One region of the Stutzerimonas balearica DSM 6083 genome, then DNA from elsewhere that is predicted to be linked to it. Evidence: predicted binding sites of a transcription regulator. Region 1 holds the regulator's gene; the other holds the start of a gene.
The links. Region 1 encodes LexA, which represses DNA repair genes until DNA is damaged. Its sites were predicted from a motif close to CTGTNTNNNNANACAG; they were not measured.
Positions count from the first base shown of each region.

Region 1 (12,735 bases):
CCATCAAGGCCGACGCTTCGGTCAAGGGTGTCGTCGTCACCAGCGGCAAGGATGTGTTCATCGTCGGCGCCGACATCACCGAGTTCGTCGACAACTTCAAGTTGCCCGATGAAGAGCTGGTTGCCGGCAACCTCGAAGCAAACAAGATCTTCAACGATTTCGAAGACCTGGGCGTGCCCACCGTGGTCGCCATCAACGGCATCGCCCTGGGTGGCGGTTTCGAGATGTGCATGGCCGCTGACTATCGCGTCATGTCCACCGCCGCCAAGGTCGGTCTGCCGGAAGTCAAGTTGGGCATCTACCCGGGCTTCGGCGGCACCGTGCGTCTGCCGCGCCTGATCGGTGTGGACAACGCCGTCGAGTGGATCGCCTCCGGCAAGGAGAACCGCGCCGAAGACGCCCTCAAGGTGCACGCGGTCGATGCCGTCGTCGCTCCGGAGAAGCTGCAGGAAGCTGCACTGGATCTGGTCAAGCGCGCCATCTCCGGCGAACTGGACTACAAGGCCAAGCGCCAGCCGAAACTGGACAAGCTCAAGCTCAATGCCATCGAGCAGATGATGGCGTTCGAGACCACCAAGGCGTTCGTCGCAGGCCAGGCCGGCCCGAACTATCCGGCTCCGGTCGAGGCCATCAAGAGCATCCAGAAAGCGGCCAACTTCGGCCGTGACAAAGCGCTGGAAGTCGAAGCTGCCGGCTTCGTCAAGCTGGCCAAGACTTCGGTCGCCGAGAGCCTGATCGGCCTGTTCCTCAATGATCAGGAGCTGAAAAAGAAGGCCAAGGCCTACGACAAGCAGGCGCGCGACGTGAAGCTCGCTGCCGTACTCGGCGCCGGCATCATGGGTGGCGGCATCGCCTACCAGTCGGCTGTCAAGGGTACGCCGATCCTGATGAAGGATATCCGTGAAGAGGGTATCCAGATGGGCCTGGACGAAGCCTCCAAGCTGCTCGGCAAGCGTGTCGAGAAAGGCCGTCTGACGCCGGAGAAGATGGCTCAGGCGCTCAACGCCATCCGTCCGACCATGTCCTATGGCGATTTCGGCAACGTCGACATCGTCGTCGAAGCCGTGGTCGAGAATCCGAAGGTCAAGCACGCCGTGCTGGCCGAGGTGGAAGGCCACGTCCGTGAAGACGCGATCATCGCGTCCAACACGTCCACCATCTCCATCAGCTACCTGGCCCAGGCGCTCAAGCGTCCGGAAAACTTCTGCGGCATGCACTTCTTCAACCCGGTGCACATGATGCCTCTGGTTGAGGTTATCCGCGGCGAGAAGACCAGCGAAACCGCCATTGCCACCACCGTCGCCTACGCCAAGAAGATGGGCAAGAGCCCGGTCGTGGTCAACGATTGCCCGGGGTTCCTGGTCAACCGCGTGCTGTTCCCGTACTTCGGCGGCTTCGCCCGCGCCATCGCTCATGGTGTCGACTTCGTTCGTGCCGACAAGGTGATGGAGAAGTTCGGCTGGCCCATGGGCCCGGCCTACCTGATGGACGTCGTCGGCATGGACACCGGCCACCACGGCCGTGACGTGATGGCCGAAGGCTTCCCGGATCGCATGAAGGATGACAGCAAGACCGCCGTCGATGTCATGTATGAGGCCAATCGCCTCGGCCAGAAGAACGGCAAGGGCTTCTATGCCTACGAGATGGACAAGAAGGGCAAGCCGAAGAAGGTCGTCGATCCTCAGTCTTACGAGCTGCTCAAGCCGATCGTCAGCGAGACCCGCGAGCTGTCCGACGAGGACATCATCAACTACATGATGATCCCGCTGTGCCTGGAAACCGTGCGCTGCCTGGAAGACGGCATCGTCGAGACCGCTGCCGAAGCCGACATGGGCCTGATCTACGGCATTGGCTTCCCACCCTTCCGCGGTGGTGCGCTGCGCTACATCGATTCGATCGGCGTCGCCGAGTTCGTTGCGATGGCCGACAAGTACGCCGACCTGGGCCCGCTGTACCACCCGACCGCGAAGCTGCGTGAGATGGCTGCCAACGGCCAGCGCTTCTACGGTTAATCGAGGGAGAGAGAATTCATGAGCCTGAATCCAAGAGATGCAGTCATCGTCGACTTCGGTCGCACCCCGATGGGGCGCTCCAAGGGCGGCATGCACCGTAACACCCGCGCCGAGACCATGTCCGCACTGCTGATCGACGGCCTGCTGGCGCGCAATCCGAAGATCGACCCGGCCGAGGTCGAGGACGTGATCTGGGGCTGCGTCAACCAGACCCTCGAGCAGGGCTGGAACATCGCCCGTATGGCCTCGCTGCTGACCCGCATTCCGCACACCAGCGCCGGCCAGACCGTGAGCCGTCTGTGCGGTTCGTCCATGAGCGCCCTGCACACTGCCGTGCAGGCCATCCAGACCAACAACGGCGACGTGTTCGTCATTGGTGGCGTGGAGCACATGGGCCACGTCAGCATGATGCACGGTGTCGACCCGAACCCGCAGCTGTCGCTGCATGCGGCCAAGGCCTCGGGCATGATGGGCCTGACCGCCGAGATGCTCGGCAAGATGCACGGCATTACCCGTGAAGCCCAGGATCAGTTCGGCTACCGCTCGCACCAGCTGGCCTGGAAAGCGACTCAGGAAGGCAAGTTCAAGGACGAGATCATCCCGATGGAAGGTCACGACGAGAACGGCTTCCTCAAGGTCTTCGACTACGACGAAACCATCCGCCCGGAAACCACCCTCGAGGGTCTGGCTGAGCTCAAGCCGGCGTTCAACCCGAAGGGCGGCACCGTGACCGCCGGTACGTCTTCGCAGATCACCGACGGTGCGTCTTGCATGATCGTCATGTCGGCCCAGCGCGCCAAGGATCTCGGCATCCAGCCGATGGCCGTGGTTCGCGCCATGGCGCTGGCTGGTGTTGATCCGGCTATCATGGGCTACGGCCCGGTGCCGTCGACCCAGAAGGTGCTCAAGCGCGCCGGTCTGACCATGGACGACATTGACTTCGTCGAGCTCAACGAGGCCTTCGCCGCCCAGGCACTGCCGGTGCTCAAGGACCTCAAGCTGCTCGACAAGATGGAGCAGAAGGTCAACCTGCACGGTGGCGCCATCGCGCTGGGCCATCCGTTCGGCTGCTCCGGTGCGCGTATCTCCGGCACCCTGCTGAATGTGATGAAGCAGAACAACGGTACGCTGGGTATCGCCACCATGTGCATTGGCCTGGGCCAGGGCATCAGTACGGTGTTCGAGCGCGTCTGAAGACGGCATGACTGACAGTGACGGGCGACTGGGCTAGGCTGTGGCCTGTCGTCCGATGCTGCAGATTGGTGTCAATGAAAGCCGGGGCCGCAAGCCCCGGTTTTCCTTTTTGTGGAGGCTCTCATGCAGGTCCAGCCGGGGCGTTATCGCCATTACAAGGGGCCGGAATACCGGGTGTTTGCTGTGGTGCGCCACTCCGAGACGGAGGAGCCACTGGTGTTCTACCAGGCGCTTTACGGCGAGCGAGGGCTGTGGGTGCGCCCGTTGTCGATGTTCGTCGAGTCGGTGGAAGTCGACGGCGAGCGTGTACCGCGCTTCGCACTGGTGGAGGCCGAGCCAAGCCGTTTCTGACGTTGCCCGGTTGGCAGCTCTGTCGACTGCCGGCTTGACCTGTCATCCGTCACCACTATATATAGCGGTGCTTTTCAGGCAGAGCGATCATGCAGCCTCGTCGCGACCCTTTGCCGTGGGCCGCTCGGATCGGTGCCGAGGTCCTGACTCCAGCTCGCCTGGCGTATCCGGCAAGCGCACTTCCGAGCTCCGCAAGCTCTCCTTCGTTCACTTCTCGATTCAGGAAATCTCCACTCCATGGGTAAATCGCTGGTCATCGTGGAATCACCGGCCAAGGCCAAGACCATCAACAAGTACCTGGGTAACCAGTACGTGGTGAAGTCGAGTATCGGCCATATCCGCGACCTTCCTACCAGCGGCTCTGCGAGCAAGGAGCCGGCCAAGCGCGGCAAGGCTGCCGAAGCCTCGTCGCTGTCGCCGAAGGAAAAGGCCAAGCGCCAGCTGTTTGCCCGAATGGGAGTGGACCCTGAGCACGGCTGGAAAGCCAAGTACGAGATCCTGCCGGGCAAGGAGAAGGTGATCGAGGAACTTCGACGCCTGGCCAAGGAAGCCGACACCATCTATCTCGCAACCGACTTGGATAGAGAGGGAGAGGCCATCGCCTGGCACCTGCGCGAATCCATCGGCGGCGACGACGAGCGCTACAAGCGCGTGGTGTTCAACGAGATCACCAAAAAGGCCATTCAGGAAGCCTTCGCCCAGCCCGGCGAGCTGGACATCAACCGGGTAAACGCCCAGCAAGCGCGGCGCTTCCTCGATCGGGTGGTGGGCTACATGGTCTCGCCGCTGCTCTGGCAGAAAATCGCGCGTGGGCTTTCCGCCGGTCGCGTACAGTCGGTGGCGGTCAAGCTGGTGGTCGAGCGCGAGCGCGAGATTCGCGCTTTCGTGCCCGAAGAGTACTGGGAAGTGCACGCCGATCTGGCGACCGCGCAGCAGGCCAAGGTGCGCTTCGAAGTCGCCCGCGAGAAGGGTGAGGCGTTCAAGCCGCTGAACGAGGCGCAGGCCAAGGCCGCGATGGAAAAGCTCAAAAGCGCGACGTACAGCGTCAGCAAGCGCGAGGACAAGCCGACCTCGAGCAAGCCGTCGGCCCCCTTCATTACCTCGACGCTGCAGCAGGCGGCGAGCAATCGCCTGGGCTTCGGCGTAAAGAAGACCATGATGATGGCCCAGCGCCTGTACGAAGCTGGCTACATCACCTACATGCGTACCGACTCGACCAATCTTTCGGCCGATGCGCTGGTCATGGCCCGCGGGTTCATTGAAAGCGAGTTCGGCAGCCAGTACCTGCCGGAGAAGCCCAACTTCTATTCCAGCAAGGAAGGCGCCCAGGAGGCCCACGAGGCGATTCGTCCATCGGACGTCAACCTGCGGCCCAACCAGTTGTCGGGCATGGAGCGCGACGCCGAGCGCCTCTATGAGCTGATCTGGCGCCAGTTCGTCGCCTGCCAGATGCCGCCTGCACAGTACCTGGCGACCAGCGTGACCGTGACGGCCGGTGATTTCGAACTGCGTGCCAAGGGTCGCATCCTCAAGTTTGACGGCTACACCCGCGTGCTGCCGCAGCAGAGCAAGACCGGCGAAGATGACGTCTTGCCGGAAATGAAGCAGGGCGAGGCGATGGATTTGCTCGCGCTCGACCCCAGCCAGCACTTCACCAAGCCGCCGGCGCGTTATTCCGAGGCGAGCCTGGTCAAGGAAATGGAAAAGCGCGGCATCGGCCGGCCGTCCACCTACGCGGCGATCATTTCGACCATTCAGGATCGCGGCTATGTCTCGCTGCATAACCGCCGCTTCTACGCCGAGAAAATGGGCGAGATCGTTACCGAGCGCCTCTCCGAGAGCTTCGAGAACCTGATGGACTACGGGTTCACCGCCGGCATGGAAGAGCATCTGGACGATGTCGCGCAGGGCGAGCGGGAGTGGAAGCACGTGCTTGACGAGTTCTACGGTGACTTCCGCCGCAAGCTCGAGATCGCAGAGTCGCCGGATAGCGGCATGCGTGCCAACCAGCCGACCCTGACCGATATTCCGTGCAAGGTCTGCGGGCGGCCAATGATGATCCGCACCGCCTCGACCGGCGTGTTCCTCGGTTGCTCCGGCTACAGCCTGCCGCCGAAGGAGCGCTGCAAATCGACTATCAATCTGATTCCGGGCGACGAAATCGCAGCCGATGACGAGGGCGAGTCCGAATCCCTGGTGCTCTTGGGCAAGCGCCGCTGCCCCATCTGCAGCAATGCGATGGATGCCTACCTGCTCGACGAAAAGCACAAGCTGCATATTTGCGGTAACAACCCCGACTGCGCGGGCTACGAAGTGGAGGAGGGGCAGTTCCGCATCAAGGGCTACGAGGGCCCTAGTCTGGAGTGCGACAAATGCGGCAGCGAAATGCAGCTCAAGACCGGCCGGTTCGGCAAGTTCTTTGGCTGCACCAATGCGGAATGCAAGAACACCCGCAAGCTGCTGAAGAATGGTGAGCCGGCGCCGCCGAAGATGGATGCGGTGAAGATGCCGGAACTCAAATGCGAAAAGGTCGACGATACCTACGTGCTGCGCGACGGGGCGTCCGGGCTGTTCCTGGCCGCCAGCCAGTTCCCGAAAAACCGCGAAACGCGCGCGCCGTTGGTCAGCGAGCTGATCCCGCACAGGGATGAGATCGATCCCAAGTACCACTTCCTGCTCCAAGCGCCGCAGCAGGATCCCGAAGGACGCCCAGCGGTCATTCGCTTCAGTCGCAAGACCAAGGAGCAGTACGTGCAGTCCGAGGTCAATGGCAAGCCCACCGGCTGGAAGGCGTTCTACGACGGCGGTAAGTGGAAGGTGGAAGACAAGCGCTGATGCGCCGCTGCGACGGCGCCCGGTTCGAATGAGCGGGGCGCCCGTCGGGCATGTGCTGGTTTTGTCGCCGCAGGCGGTCCATTCTTGCGGCAATCCTGCTTTGCGGAGAGCACCATGGCTCACGAACGCTACACCCGTACCAACCAGAAACTGTTCTTTGCCGGCCTTTCGCTGGAAAACTGGCGCAAGGCTGACGCACTCGGCACCCTGAATGCTCAGGGGCAGGTCCAGGCCGAGCGTGAGGCGAGCCTGTTTCACCTATACGGGGCCGTGCTCGGCCTGTGCCATGAAATCGCTGGTTTCTACCGGTCGCCAGGTGCTGATGCGCCTCGCGCCGAGGCGTTTCTGAATCGCCAGGCGCTGGAGCAGGCGCCGAGCCAGGAGCTCGCCGAGCTGGTCGAACTCGCCGAACAGCCGGACACTTGGTTAGCCCGGTTGCTGTCGGCTCATGCCGCGTTGTTCCAGCCGCCTCAGGCGCCAACGAAGGCCAAAGTCGATCCACGGCAGCCGCTGATCGAGGCGGTGACGCTCGAGGAGGACCAGCCAGAAGCCTTGTCGCGAACCGAGCTGGAGCTCTGGCGCACGAACATCAAGGAGCTGGTGCTGCGCTTCCGCGAGACCATGACTGAGTGGTGACGTCCGGCTTGAATTGATTCGCGTCGTTTCCGTCGTGTCGTTCGTGCCTCACGGGTGGCCGGCGGCAAGGCATCAGGCCAGGGCTCGCTATGCCGGCGCGGCAGGTGGCGAGCTGAGATGCCTATGGCCGCGTTCATCGGCCTCATGGCTGAGCGCGGGGTACAAGCCTTTTCTCATGGCACTCCACTGGTACAATGCGCGCCTTTCAACGAGAGCCAACCGAATGCCTACGTCTTTTCTAGAGATTGTCGAGATGCCCGATGGGCGCATCGTGCTCCGCCGCGCCGAAGACGAGGAGGTGCTGGTCACGCTGGATTTCTCCGAGGAGGCCAGGCTGTTCCTGCAGGGACAGCACGTCGAGGTGGCTAAGGCGATGTTCAACGTCGGCGTGCAGATGGCGGGGAAAATGGCCGAAGGCGATTTCGAATACGAGGATGAGTCGCCGCGCGTCTTGCATTGATACGAAGCGGCTTGCCGGCACGATCCCTGTGCCGCCGAGAGGGAAGGGCCTAGCAGCCCAGGCGGATATTCAGCCCTTTGGCCTGGCCCAGGCTGGCCGCCGCACGAAGCTTGTTACGCTCAGCGTTGCTGAGCTTTTCCTGCCAGGTGATCACGGTGTGACTGCAGCCCGAGCCGAGTGCCTTGCAGGCCAGTTCGAGCGCGCTTTGGTCATTACGAGGGTGCAGAACGATCACACGTTGGCGGTTCAGGCCGCTGTCACGCAGCCAGTTGCCGCTCAGTGAGCCGGGGGGCGCAATCAGTGTCAGCCAGCGTTTGTCGTCCGCCTCGCTGAGATCCCTCAGGATAGGCGTCAACAACAGGTGGCAGTGTTCGCTGTTGCCGCTCAGGCTAAGCTCGCTAAGGTACTCGGGGCGAGGCTCGACAGAAGCAGGGGCTGCACAGAATGGCATGGCGCGCTGGGCCATCATGCCTTCGAAAAGTGACAGCTGTGGTCGCATGGTTTCGGAACGGTACTGCATGATCCTTCTCCTGTTTAGCGGCGAATGACACCGACGCTCAACCCTTCGATGACCAGCTCCTGCTCTTCGAGGTCTACCTCGATCGGCGCGAAGTCCTCGTTTTCGGCCAGAAGCCACACCTTGTTGCCCTCACGCTTGAAGCGCTTGACTGTGACTTCATCGCCGACTCGAGCGACTATCACTTGCCCGTTGCGTGCTTCGCGCGTGGTATGGACGGCAAGCAGGTCGCCATCGAAGATGCCGATGTCCTTCATGCTCATGCCGCGCACCCGTAGCAGATAATCGGCTTTCGGATGGAAAAAGGCGGGGTTGATCTGGCAGGATTCCTCGACATGCTGTTGCGCCAGGATGGGCGCACCGGCCGCGACCCGGCCAATGATAGGTAGCCCGCTCTCGTGCGTGGCTGGCTCGAAATCGGGGATGCGGATGCCGCGTGAGGCGCCCGGTGTCATTTCGATGGCGCCTTTGCGCGCCAGGGCCTTGAGATGCTCTTCGGCTGCGTTGGGGGATTTGAAGCCGAGCTCCTGCGCGATCTCCGCTCGCGTTGGCGGGTAACCGTTGTCTTCGAGGCAGCGTTTGATGAAGTCGAGGATCTGAGACTGGCGGGGCGTGAGCTTGATCATGGCGGTCTCTGTTCTTTTATACAGTGCCTGGGATTATATACAGTGCATGCGGGTTGGCAATCGCCTCGCGTCGCGCCTTTTCCTCTTAACAGGCCGGTTGCGACAAAGCGGCACAACCGCCGAAGCGGATGCAGGTTGACTTGGTAGACACTGAAACGTAAGTTTCAAACACTTGTTTGTCTTCTGGAGGGGGCATGGCGCAGTCGGAAACAGTTGAGCGCATTCTCGATGCTGCGGAACAGCTGTTCGCGGAAAAGGGCTTCGCCGAGACTTCGCTTCGTCTGATCACCAGCAAGGCCGGGGTGAACCTGGCGGCGGTGAACTATCACTTTGGCTCGAAGAAGGCGCTGATTCAGGCCGTGTTCTCACGGTTTCTCGGTCCATTCTGCGCGAGCCTCGAACGCGAACTCGACCGCCGAGAGGCGCTTGCCGGCAAGCCGGACACCCTTGAGGAGCTACTCGGTATCCTGGTCGAGCAGGCGCTGGCTGTGAAGCCGCGCAGCGGCGACGACCTGTCCATCTTCATGCGCTTGCTCGGCCTGTCGTTCAGCCAGAGCCAGGGACACCTGCGGCGTTATCTCGAAGACATGTACGGCAAGGTGTTTCGCCGCTACATGCTGCGGGTACACGAGGCGGCTCCGTCGCTGCCGCCGATCGAGCTTTTCTGGCGTGTGCATTTCATGCTGGGTGCAGCAGCCTTCAGCATGTCCGGCATCAAGGCGCTCAGGGCCATCGCCGAGAACGATTTTGGCGCGCGCACATCGATCGAGCAGGTCATGCGGATGATGGTGCCGTTCCTGGCTGCCGGTATGCGCGCCGACAGTGCCATCGCCGATACGCCACTGGCCGAGGCTCAGCCGTTGGCCCGGCGCAATGCGGTGGCGGTTCCTGCCAAGGCTTGAGGTTCAAGCCTGTGGCTGCTTGGGCTAAGCTAGCGGCCCATGGCCGACCTCGATTTGCTCCTCGTTTCCCTCGCTGACCAGTGCCTGTACGGGTTCACCCGCGACAGGCTCTGTTTTCGTGCCTCTGTTTCCACTGCCGTGAACGGGCCGGGCGAACACAATGGTTCGGGCTGTACGCCGCGCGGCTTGCACCAGGTGCGTGCGAAGGTCGGTGCGGGTCTGCCGGCCGGGGCAGTATTGCGCGGCCGACGCTGGACCGGAGAGGTCTGGACGCCGCAGTTGCACGAGCAGTTTCCGGGGCGCGACTGGATCCTCAGTCGGATCCTCTGGCTGAGCGGCTGCGAACAGGGCGTCAACCGCCTCGGAAGCGTCGATACGTTCCGACGCTACATCTATATACACGGCACACCCGACACCGAGCCAATGGGTGTGCCGCTATCCCACGGCTGTGTGCGCATGCGCAACGAAGAGCTGATAGCGCTGTTCGCACGGGTGCCGTTGCACTGCGCCGTTCGCATCGACGAAGCCTCTTATCCTCAGTGGGCTCACGCCAAACTCGATTAAGGATTCTGTGCCTCATGCAAGGTTCATTGATGCTGGATATCGGCGGCACCTGGCTGACTGCCGAGGATCGCCAGTTGCTGCGCCAGCCGCAGGTCGGCGGCTTGATCCTGTTCGCGCGCAACATCGACCATCCTCGCCAGGTGCTGGATCTCTGCCGGGCCGTGCGCGCCGAGCGCCCGGACTTGCTGATTGCCGTCGATCAGGAAGGTGGTCGCGTCCAGCGCTTGCGGCAGGGCTTCGTCAGATTGCCGGCGATGCGCGAGTTCGCCCACCACTCGGATGCCGTCGAGCTTGCCCGGGCCTGCGGCTGGTTGATGGCCACGGAGGTACTCGCGGCCGGCCTCGATTTCAGCTTTGCTCCGGTGCTCGATCTCGATCATCAGCGCAGTGCGGTAATCGGTGCGCGGGCGTTCGAGGCGGCACCCGAGCGTGCGGCCGATCTGGCCGCCGCCTTTATCGGCGGGATGCATGCGGCGGGCATGTCGGCGACCGGAAAGCACTTCCCCGGCCACGGCTGGGCCGAAGCCGATTCGCACGTGGCGATACCGCGTGACGAGCGTAGCCTCGAGGAGATTCGTCAGTGCGATCTGCTGCCGTTCCGGCGGCTGGCGCCTACGCTGGACGCAGTGATGCCCGCGCACGTGATCTATCCACAGGTAGATTCCCAGCCGGCGGGCTTCTCCCAGCGCTGGCTGCAAGAGGTGTTACGCGGCGAGCTGGGTTTCTCCGGCGTGATCTTCAGCGACGATCTTTCCATGGCCGGCGCCCATGTAGCGGGCGATGCTGCGGCGCGCATCGAGGCCGCGCTGAGCGCCGGCTGTGACATGGGGCTGGTGTGCAACGACCGGGCAGCCGCCGAGCTGGCCGTTTCGGCATTGCAGCGGCTGGCTGTAAAGCCCTCGCCGAGGCTGGCCCGGATGCGCGCCCGTTCCGTGATTGCGCAGGACTACAAGCAGAACCCGCGTTGGCTTTCCGCGCTCGGTGCGTTGCGCGGCGCAGGTCTGGTATGACCCCCTCAGAGAACCAAGCATGACTGTACACGCCATCATTGGCGGAACCGGGCTGACCCAGCTGGATGGCCTGGTGCTGCGCGATGCCAAGCGCATTGAAACCCCGTATGGCCTACCGTCGGCAGACATTCTCCATGGCCGTTACGCCGGCGGTGAAGTGCTGTTCCTGGCGCGCCATGGCCACCCCCACCGCATCCCACCGCACGAGGTCAACTATCGAGCAAATCTCTGGGCGCTGAAGGAGGCCGGGGCTGAGAGCGTCGTGGCGGTCAACGCGGTGGGCGGCATCCACGCTGCGATGGGCGCGGGGCACTTCTGCGTACCGCACCAGATCATCGATTACACCTATGGTCGAGCGCATACGTTTTTCGAAGGTGAGCTCGAACAGGTGACGCATGTCGACTTCAGCTATCCCTACGACGAGTCGTTGCGCCAGCGCCTAGTCACCGCCCTCGCCGCCGAGGGCTTTGCCTTCAGCAGCCATGGCGTATACGGCTGTACCCAGGGCCCGCGCCTGGAGACGGTGGCGGAGATCGCGCGGATGGAGCGTGACGGCTGCGACATCGTCGGCATGACCGGTATGCCGGAGGCGGTGTTGGCGCGCGAGCTGGAGCTTCCCTACGCCTGCCTGGCACTGGTGGTCAATCCGGCAGCAGGAAAGTCCGGCGGGATCATCACCATGGCGCAGATCGAGGCCGCGCTGGCCGAGGGTGTCGGCAAGGCACGTGCGGTGCTGGCTCGCATTCTGGGCTAAAGCACCCGGCTGCAACAGGGCTGTCATGCCGGCGCGTGACACTGGCAATTTGCAACTTGCCCCCATTGCGGCTGCCGGACCGCTTGCTACACTGAGCCGTCCTTTGGAGTACTTGGAATGTTCGATCAGCGGCGCACAATAACAATACTCAGAACGGTGCTATTGCTGAGTCTGCTCGGTTCGCTAACTGCCTGTTCAACCTGGTTCAGCAACAATTTCGTCGACCCCAAGGTTCAGTTGACGAAGGTCGAGGTGGTCAAGGCCCGCTTGCTGGAGCAGCAGTTCATGCTGCGTTTTCGCATCGATAACCCCAACGATCACAGCCTGCCGGTCCGCGGCCTGCGCTACAAGGTACATCTCAACGAGGTGGAGCTGGCCGACGGCGAATCGAGTGGCTGGCTGACGGTGCCCGCGCACGGGTTCGAGTACTACGAAGTCACCGTGCACACCAACTTGTGGAAGCACATGAAGTACATCGTGCGGCTGCTGGAAAAGCCTGATCGGGCCATCCGCTACAGTCTCGATGGTGAGCTCAAGACCGGCCTGATGCTTGGACGTGCTGTGCAGATCTCCACCAAAGGAGAGATAATCCCCGGCAACTTTATCCCGGAGTGACGCAGCAACATGACTCAAGAACCTCACGTACACGGCCCCGACTGCAATCACGACCACGAGCATCATCACCATGTCCATGGTCCGCACTGCAATCATGCGTCGGAGCCGGTTCGCAACCCGCTGAAGGACGTCGGTCGCAACGACCCATGCCCATGCGGCAGCCAGAAGAAATTCAAGAAGTGTCACGGGGCCTGATTGTCCCATGTCGCCCGTCGTGCTCGTGCTGCTGAGTCTGGGTGCGTTGGTGATTGCCGCGCTG
Region 1 is NZ_CP007511.1:2,609,984-2,622,718, reverse strand. It holds gene fadB (fatty acid oxidation complex subunit alpha FadB) at 1-2,012, shown strand, start outside; gene fadA (acetyl-CoA C-acyltransferase FadA) at 2,031-3,206, shown strand; gene CL52_RS11805 (DUF1653 domain-containing protein) at 3,330-3,557, shown strand; gene topA (type I DNA topoisomerase) at 3,795-6,392, shown strand; gene CL52_RS11795 (DUF6586 family protein) at 6,507-7,028, shown strand; gene CL52_RS11790 (hypothetical protein) at 7,252-7,488, shown strand; gene sulA (SOS-induced cell division inhibitor SulA) at 7,538-8,008, opposite strand; gene lexA (transcriptional repressor LexA) at 8,023-8,631, opposite strand; gene CL52_RS11775 (TetR/AcrR family transcriptional regulator) at 8,826-9,533, shown strand; gene CL52_RS11770 (L,D-transpeptidase) at 9,573-10,097, shown strand; gene nagZ (beta-N-acetylhexosaminidase) at 10,112-11,107, shown strand; gene CL52_RS11760 (S-methyl-5'-thioinosine phosphorylase) at 11,127-11,861, shown strand; gene CL52_RS11755 (LEA/WHy family protein) at 11,979-12,476, shown strand; gene CL52_RS20720 (SEC-C metal-binding domain-containing protein) at 12,486-12,671, shown strand; gene CL52_RS11750 (DUF2489 domain-containing protein) at 12,679-12,735, shown strand, end outside.

Region 2 (5,199 bases), 1.7 Mb from region 1:
CAGGAACTCAAGAGTTTCCGCCAGGCCTATGGCGATGAGACGCGCGGGCGCATTCAGGCACTCAAGCCGGGCTACTACACGCGCATGGGGGCGGCGATCCGCCAGGCCACCCGTCTATTGGCCGAGTGCAAGCAGCGGCGCAAGCTGCTGTTGCTGGTTACCGACGGCAAGCCGAACGATCTGGACCTGTATGAAGGGCGCTACGGTGTCGAAGATACGCGCCAGGCGGTACTGGAGGCGCGTCAGCAGGGACTGCTGCCTTTCTGCATCACCATCGACCGCGAGGCCGGCGATTACCTGCCGTACATGTTCGGGGCCAACGGCTACACGCTGATCAAGGAGCCGCAGCAGCTGCCGGTGCGTCTACCGCAACTGTACAGGCAGTTGACCCAACGCTGAGCCAGCAGCGGCTGGTGAGGCCTCTGCCAGGGATAGGGAGAAAAGAAAGCCCGGCGATAGCCGGGCTTTGTTCATTCGGTTTCCAGCGGCTCCGGGATTGGAACCGGAACGGGTTCGGCCGCATCGACCTCGCGCTGGATTTCCTCGAGCAGCGAGCCCGGCGTCGGCCGCTCGGCCGGCTGCTGGGCCGGCTTTTCGCTGACGCTGGACGGCGTCGGCGAGGTGCCGAGAATCTCTTCGTCGCGGCTGACACCGGGCATGAAGTCGCCGGCCAGGCCTACCAGTTGATCGTTGCCGTCGAACACCAGGCTGACCCGCTCCTGCTGACGCTGGCTACCGCCAGGCTGGATACTGTAGAGGTAGTCCCAGCGATTGGCGTGGAAGGTGTCGGTGATCAGGGGGTTGCCCATGATAAACCGCACTTGCTTACGGGTCATTCCGGGGCGCAGCTGATCTATCATGTCCTGCGTGACGACATTGCCCTGTTGAATGTCGACCTTATATACCCCAGGAAACGAACAACCGGCGAGTGCGAACAGGCCCACGAGCGTGAGGCTGGTCAGCATGAGCTTGGTGTTTTGCATCGGTGGGTGACTTCCACTATCTTGGCTGGGCAAAGAACCCGGATCATACCCGTATTGAAGGAGGCTGCGAAACAGCAGCAGCGAGAAAGCCAACCATGGTTGAGAACAACGAACTTCGTAAAGCTGGTCTGAAAGTAACCCTTCCCCGGGTGAAGATTCTGCAAATGCTCGACAGCACGGGCCAGCGCCACATGAGCGCCGAGGACGTCTACAAGGCGCTGATGGAGGCCGGTGAAGACGTCGGTCTGGCGACTGTCTACCGCGTTCTGACTCAATTCGAGGCGGCTGGCCTGGTGGTTCGCCACAACTTCGACGGCGGGCATGCCGTATTCGAGCTGGCCGATGGTGGCCATCACGACCATATGGTCTGCGTCGATAGCGGTGATGTCATCGAGTTCTTCGATTCGGAGATCGAAAAGCTGCAGAAGGAAATCGTCGCCCGCCACGGCTACGAGCTGGTCGATCACAATCTGGTGCTCTACGTACGCAAGAAGGGTTGATCAGCGCGGTCGATACCTGAAACCCCGCCCATAGTGGCGGGGTTTTTCATTTATGGCGGCTGCAACTCCTCTCGCGGCGAAGCGTTATGCCTGCGCGGTGGAGACCATCTGCCGGGCATGGGCCAGCGACTGTTCGGTCAGGTCGACCCCACCGAGCATTCTGGCGATTTCTTCGACCCTGGCGTCGCCATTCAGCTCGGCGACTGCGGTGCGGGTTTCGTCGGCGCCGCGCGCCTTGTGCACGAACAGGTGGTTGTGGCCCTGGGCAGCTACCTGCGGTAGGTGGGTAACGGTGAGTACCTGGCCGCGCTCGCCGAGACGACGCAACAGTTGGCCGACAATCTCGGCCGTAGGGCCGCCGATGCCGACATCGACTTCGTCGAATACCAGCGTCGGCGTGCGCGAGGTCTGTGCGGTGATGACCTGAATCGCCAGGCTGATGCGCGACAGTTCACCACCCGAAGCGACCTTGGCCAGGGCACGCGGCGGCTGACCGGGGTTGGCGCTGACCAGAAACTCCACCAGCTCCAGACCGTGTGGCGGGTTCTCGCCTGGCGCGACCGGCTTGAGCACCACGCTGAAGCGCCCGCCCGGCATTCCCAGGCGCTGGATCTCGTCTTCCACCGCTTCGCCCAGGCAGGTAGCCGCCGCCTGACGAACGCGGCTCAGCTCTTCGGCCTTCTCGAGGTAATGCCGTGCGTAGGCTTCGAGCTCCTCGCCCAGACGTTCGACGGCCTCGTCATCGGCGTTCAGGCTTTCCAGCTCGCTCAGCAGGCGTTGCTGCAGCTCGGGCAGTTCGGCCGGCTGTACACGATGCTTGCGTGCCAGGCTGTAGATGGCATCCAGTCGTTCTTCCAGCGCTTGTTGGCGCTGGGGGTCCGCGTCGAAATGGTCGATGAAACGGTTGAGCTCGCCAACTGCTTCCTCGACCTGGATCTGCGCACTGGCGAGCAGGTTGACGGCTTCGCCCAGCGCGCCGGATTGACCCTGGAAAGCCGTCAGGCGTTGCAGGCTTGACGTGAGCGCCGATAGCACATTCCCGGCATCGTTCTCGCTACAGAGCTCCATGACCTGCTGGCAGGCGCCGAGCAGTTGCCCGGCATTGGCGAGGTTCTTGTGCTCCTGCTCCAGTTGCTCCAATTCATGTTCGCCCAGCGCCAGATTCTCCAGCTCTTCGAGCTGATAGCTGAGCAACTGATGGCGTGCACGTTGCTCGTCGCTCGCGTTGCTCAGGCGGTCGAGCGTCTGGCGTGTTTGCTTCCAGCGCTGCGCAGCGAGATGGACCTGCCGGGCCAGCTCCTGAGCGCCGGCGTACTCGTCCAGCAAGCGGCGATGCGTGTCTGGCTTGAGCAACGATTGATGCTCGTGCTGGCTGTGAATATCGATCAAAAGCTCGCCGAGCGCCTTGAGATCACCTTGCGGGCAGGGCGAGCCGTTGATGTAGCCGCGCGAACGACCTTCGGCCGTAATCACGCGGCGCAGGATGCACGGTCCGTCGTTGTCGAGGTCGCGCGCGGCCAGCCAGGCCTGGGCATCAGGGATATCGGCCAGATCGAAGCTGGCAAGGATATCTGCCTTGTCCGCACCCTGGCGGACCACGCTGCTGTCGGCGCGATCACCAAGTGCGAGGCCCAGCGCATCGAGCATGATCGACTTGCCTGCGCCCGTTTCGCCGCTGATCACCGTCATCCCTCGCTGCAGTTCGAGATCGAGGTGTTCGACGATGGCGTAGTTGTGGACCGACAGATGGACCAGCATGGCGGCGCTCCAATTGATGTGGCTGGCTATTTATACAGTGCTTTTTCGGCGCCCTTCAAGCACCGTCGAGCGCTGCATCGAGTCGGCTACGGCGAATGTGTCGCCTTTTTGCGCATATCTGCTCCCGGTGCCTTGAAGCGCTCTTCGCTGCCCCCATATAGCGGCACATGCGCGGGGGATGCCCCGCATTGAGACAGATATGGAGGAGCGCATGGCCGACGAGCAGAACCTGGATAACCAGCCCCCGGAAAATCCCGAAGCCGAAAACAGCGTGGCCGAGGATCTTGCCGCGCGCGTGCAGTCGCTCGAAGAGCAGCTCGCCGCGGCGCAGGATCAGTCGCTGCGCGTGGCTGCCGAGTTGCAGAACATCCGCCGACGTGCCGAGCAGGACGTGGAAAAGGCGCACAAGTTCGCCCTGGAGAAGTTCGCTGGCGACCTGTTGCCGGTAGCCGACAGCCTGGAGCGTGGCCTGGAGCTGACACGGCCGGACGATGAGACCAGCAAGGCGGTGCGCGAAGGGCTCGAGCTGACCCATAAGCTGCTGCTCGACACGCTCGCACGGCACCAGCTCGTGGCAGTCGACCCGGTGGGTGAACCCTTCAATCCCGAGCACCACCAGGCGATGGCAATGGAGGAGAGCATGCATGCCGAGCCAGGCAGCGTGATCAAGGTGTTCCAGAAGGGCTACCTGCTCAATGGGCGGCTGTTGCGGCCGGCCATGGTTGTTGTCAGCAAGGCTCCGGCAGACGCGCCGCCTTCGATCGACGAGAAGGCTTGAAATAGCGGGCGCAGGCCCCATCTGCTAGGCAAGCGAAATTAAAGCTTTATCCGGCGCCAGGCTGAAGGCGCGGACCAACCAAGATTCGGAGAGAGATATGGGCAAAATCATCGGTATCGACCTGGGGACCACCAACTCCTGCGTCTCCATCATGGAAAACGGCAACGTCAAGGTCATCGAGAACGCCGAGGGCGCGCGCACCACGCCTTCGATCATCGCCTACACCAATGATGGCGAAACCCTGGTCGGCCAGTCGGCCAAGCGCCAGGCGGTGACCAATCCGCAGAATACCCTTTATGCAGTCAAGCGTCTGATCGGTCGTCGCTTCGAAGAGGACGTCGTGCAGAAGGACATCAAGATGGTGCCCTACAGCATCGTCAAGGCCGACAACGGCGATGCCTGGGTGGAGGTGAAGGGCCAGAAGATGGCGCCGCCGCAGATCAGCGCCGAAGTCCTGAAAAAGATGAAGAAGACCGCCGAGGACTATCTGGGTGAAGCCGTGACCGAGGCGGTGATCACCGTGCCGGCCTACTTCAACGACAGCCAGCGCCAGGCCACCAAGGACGCCGGTCGCATCGCCGGCCTGGACGTCAAGCGGATCATCAACGAGCCGACCGCTGCAGCACTGGCCTACGGCATGGACAAGGCCAAGGGCGACCATACCGTGATCGTCTATGACCTGGGCGGCGGTACCTTCGACGTGTCGGTGATCGAGATCGCCGAGGTCGACGGTGAGCATCAGTTCGAGGTGCTGGCCACCAATGGCGATACCTTCCTCGGTGGTGAAGACTTCGACATTCGCCTGATCGACTATCTCGTCGACGAGTTCAAGAAGGAAAGCGGCATCAACCTCAAGGGTGATCCGCTGGCCATGCAGCGCCTGAAGGAAGCGGCCGAGAAGGCCAAGATCGAGCTGTCCTCCAGCCAGCAGACCGACGTCAACCTGCCGTACATCACGGCCGATGCGTCCGGTCCGAAGCACCTGAACGTGAAGATCTCCCGTGCCAAGCTGGAGTCGCTGGTCGAGGATCTGGTCGAGCGGACCATCGAGCCGTGCCGCATCGCACTGAAGGATGCCGGCATCGACGTCTCCAAGATCGACGACGTGATCCTGGTCGGTGGCCAGACCCGCATGCCGCTGGTGCAGAAGCAGGTCGCCGAGTTCTTCGGCAAGGAGCCG
Region 2 is NZ_CP007511.1:952,310-957,508, forward strand. It holds gene CL52_RS04315 (nitric oxide reductase activation protein NorD) at 1-399, shown strand, start outside; gene CL52_RS04320 (outer membrane protein assembly factor BamE) at 471-983, opposite strand; gene fur (ferric iron uptake transcriptional regulator) at 1,079-1,483, shown strand; gene recN (DNA repair protein RecN) at 1,568-3,241, opposite strand; gene grpE (nucleotide exchange factor GrpE) at 3,441-4,019, shown strand; gene dnaK (molecular chaperone DnaK) at 4,117-5,199, shown strand, end outside.
Region 2: recN (DNA repair protein RecN) is a predicted target of LexA. The motif match lies at 3,264-3,279, and genes of this name have one in related genera.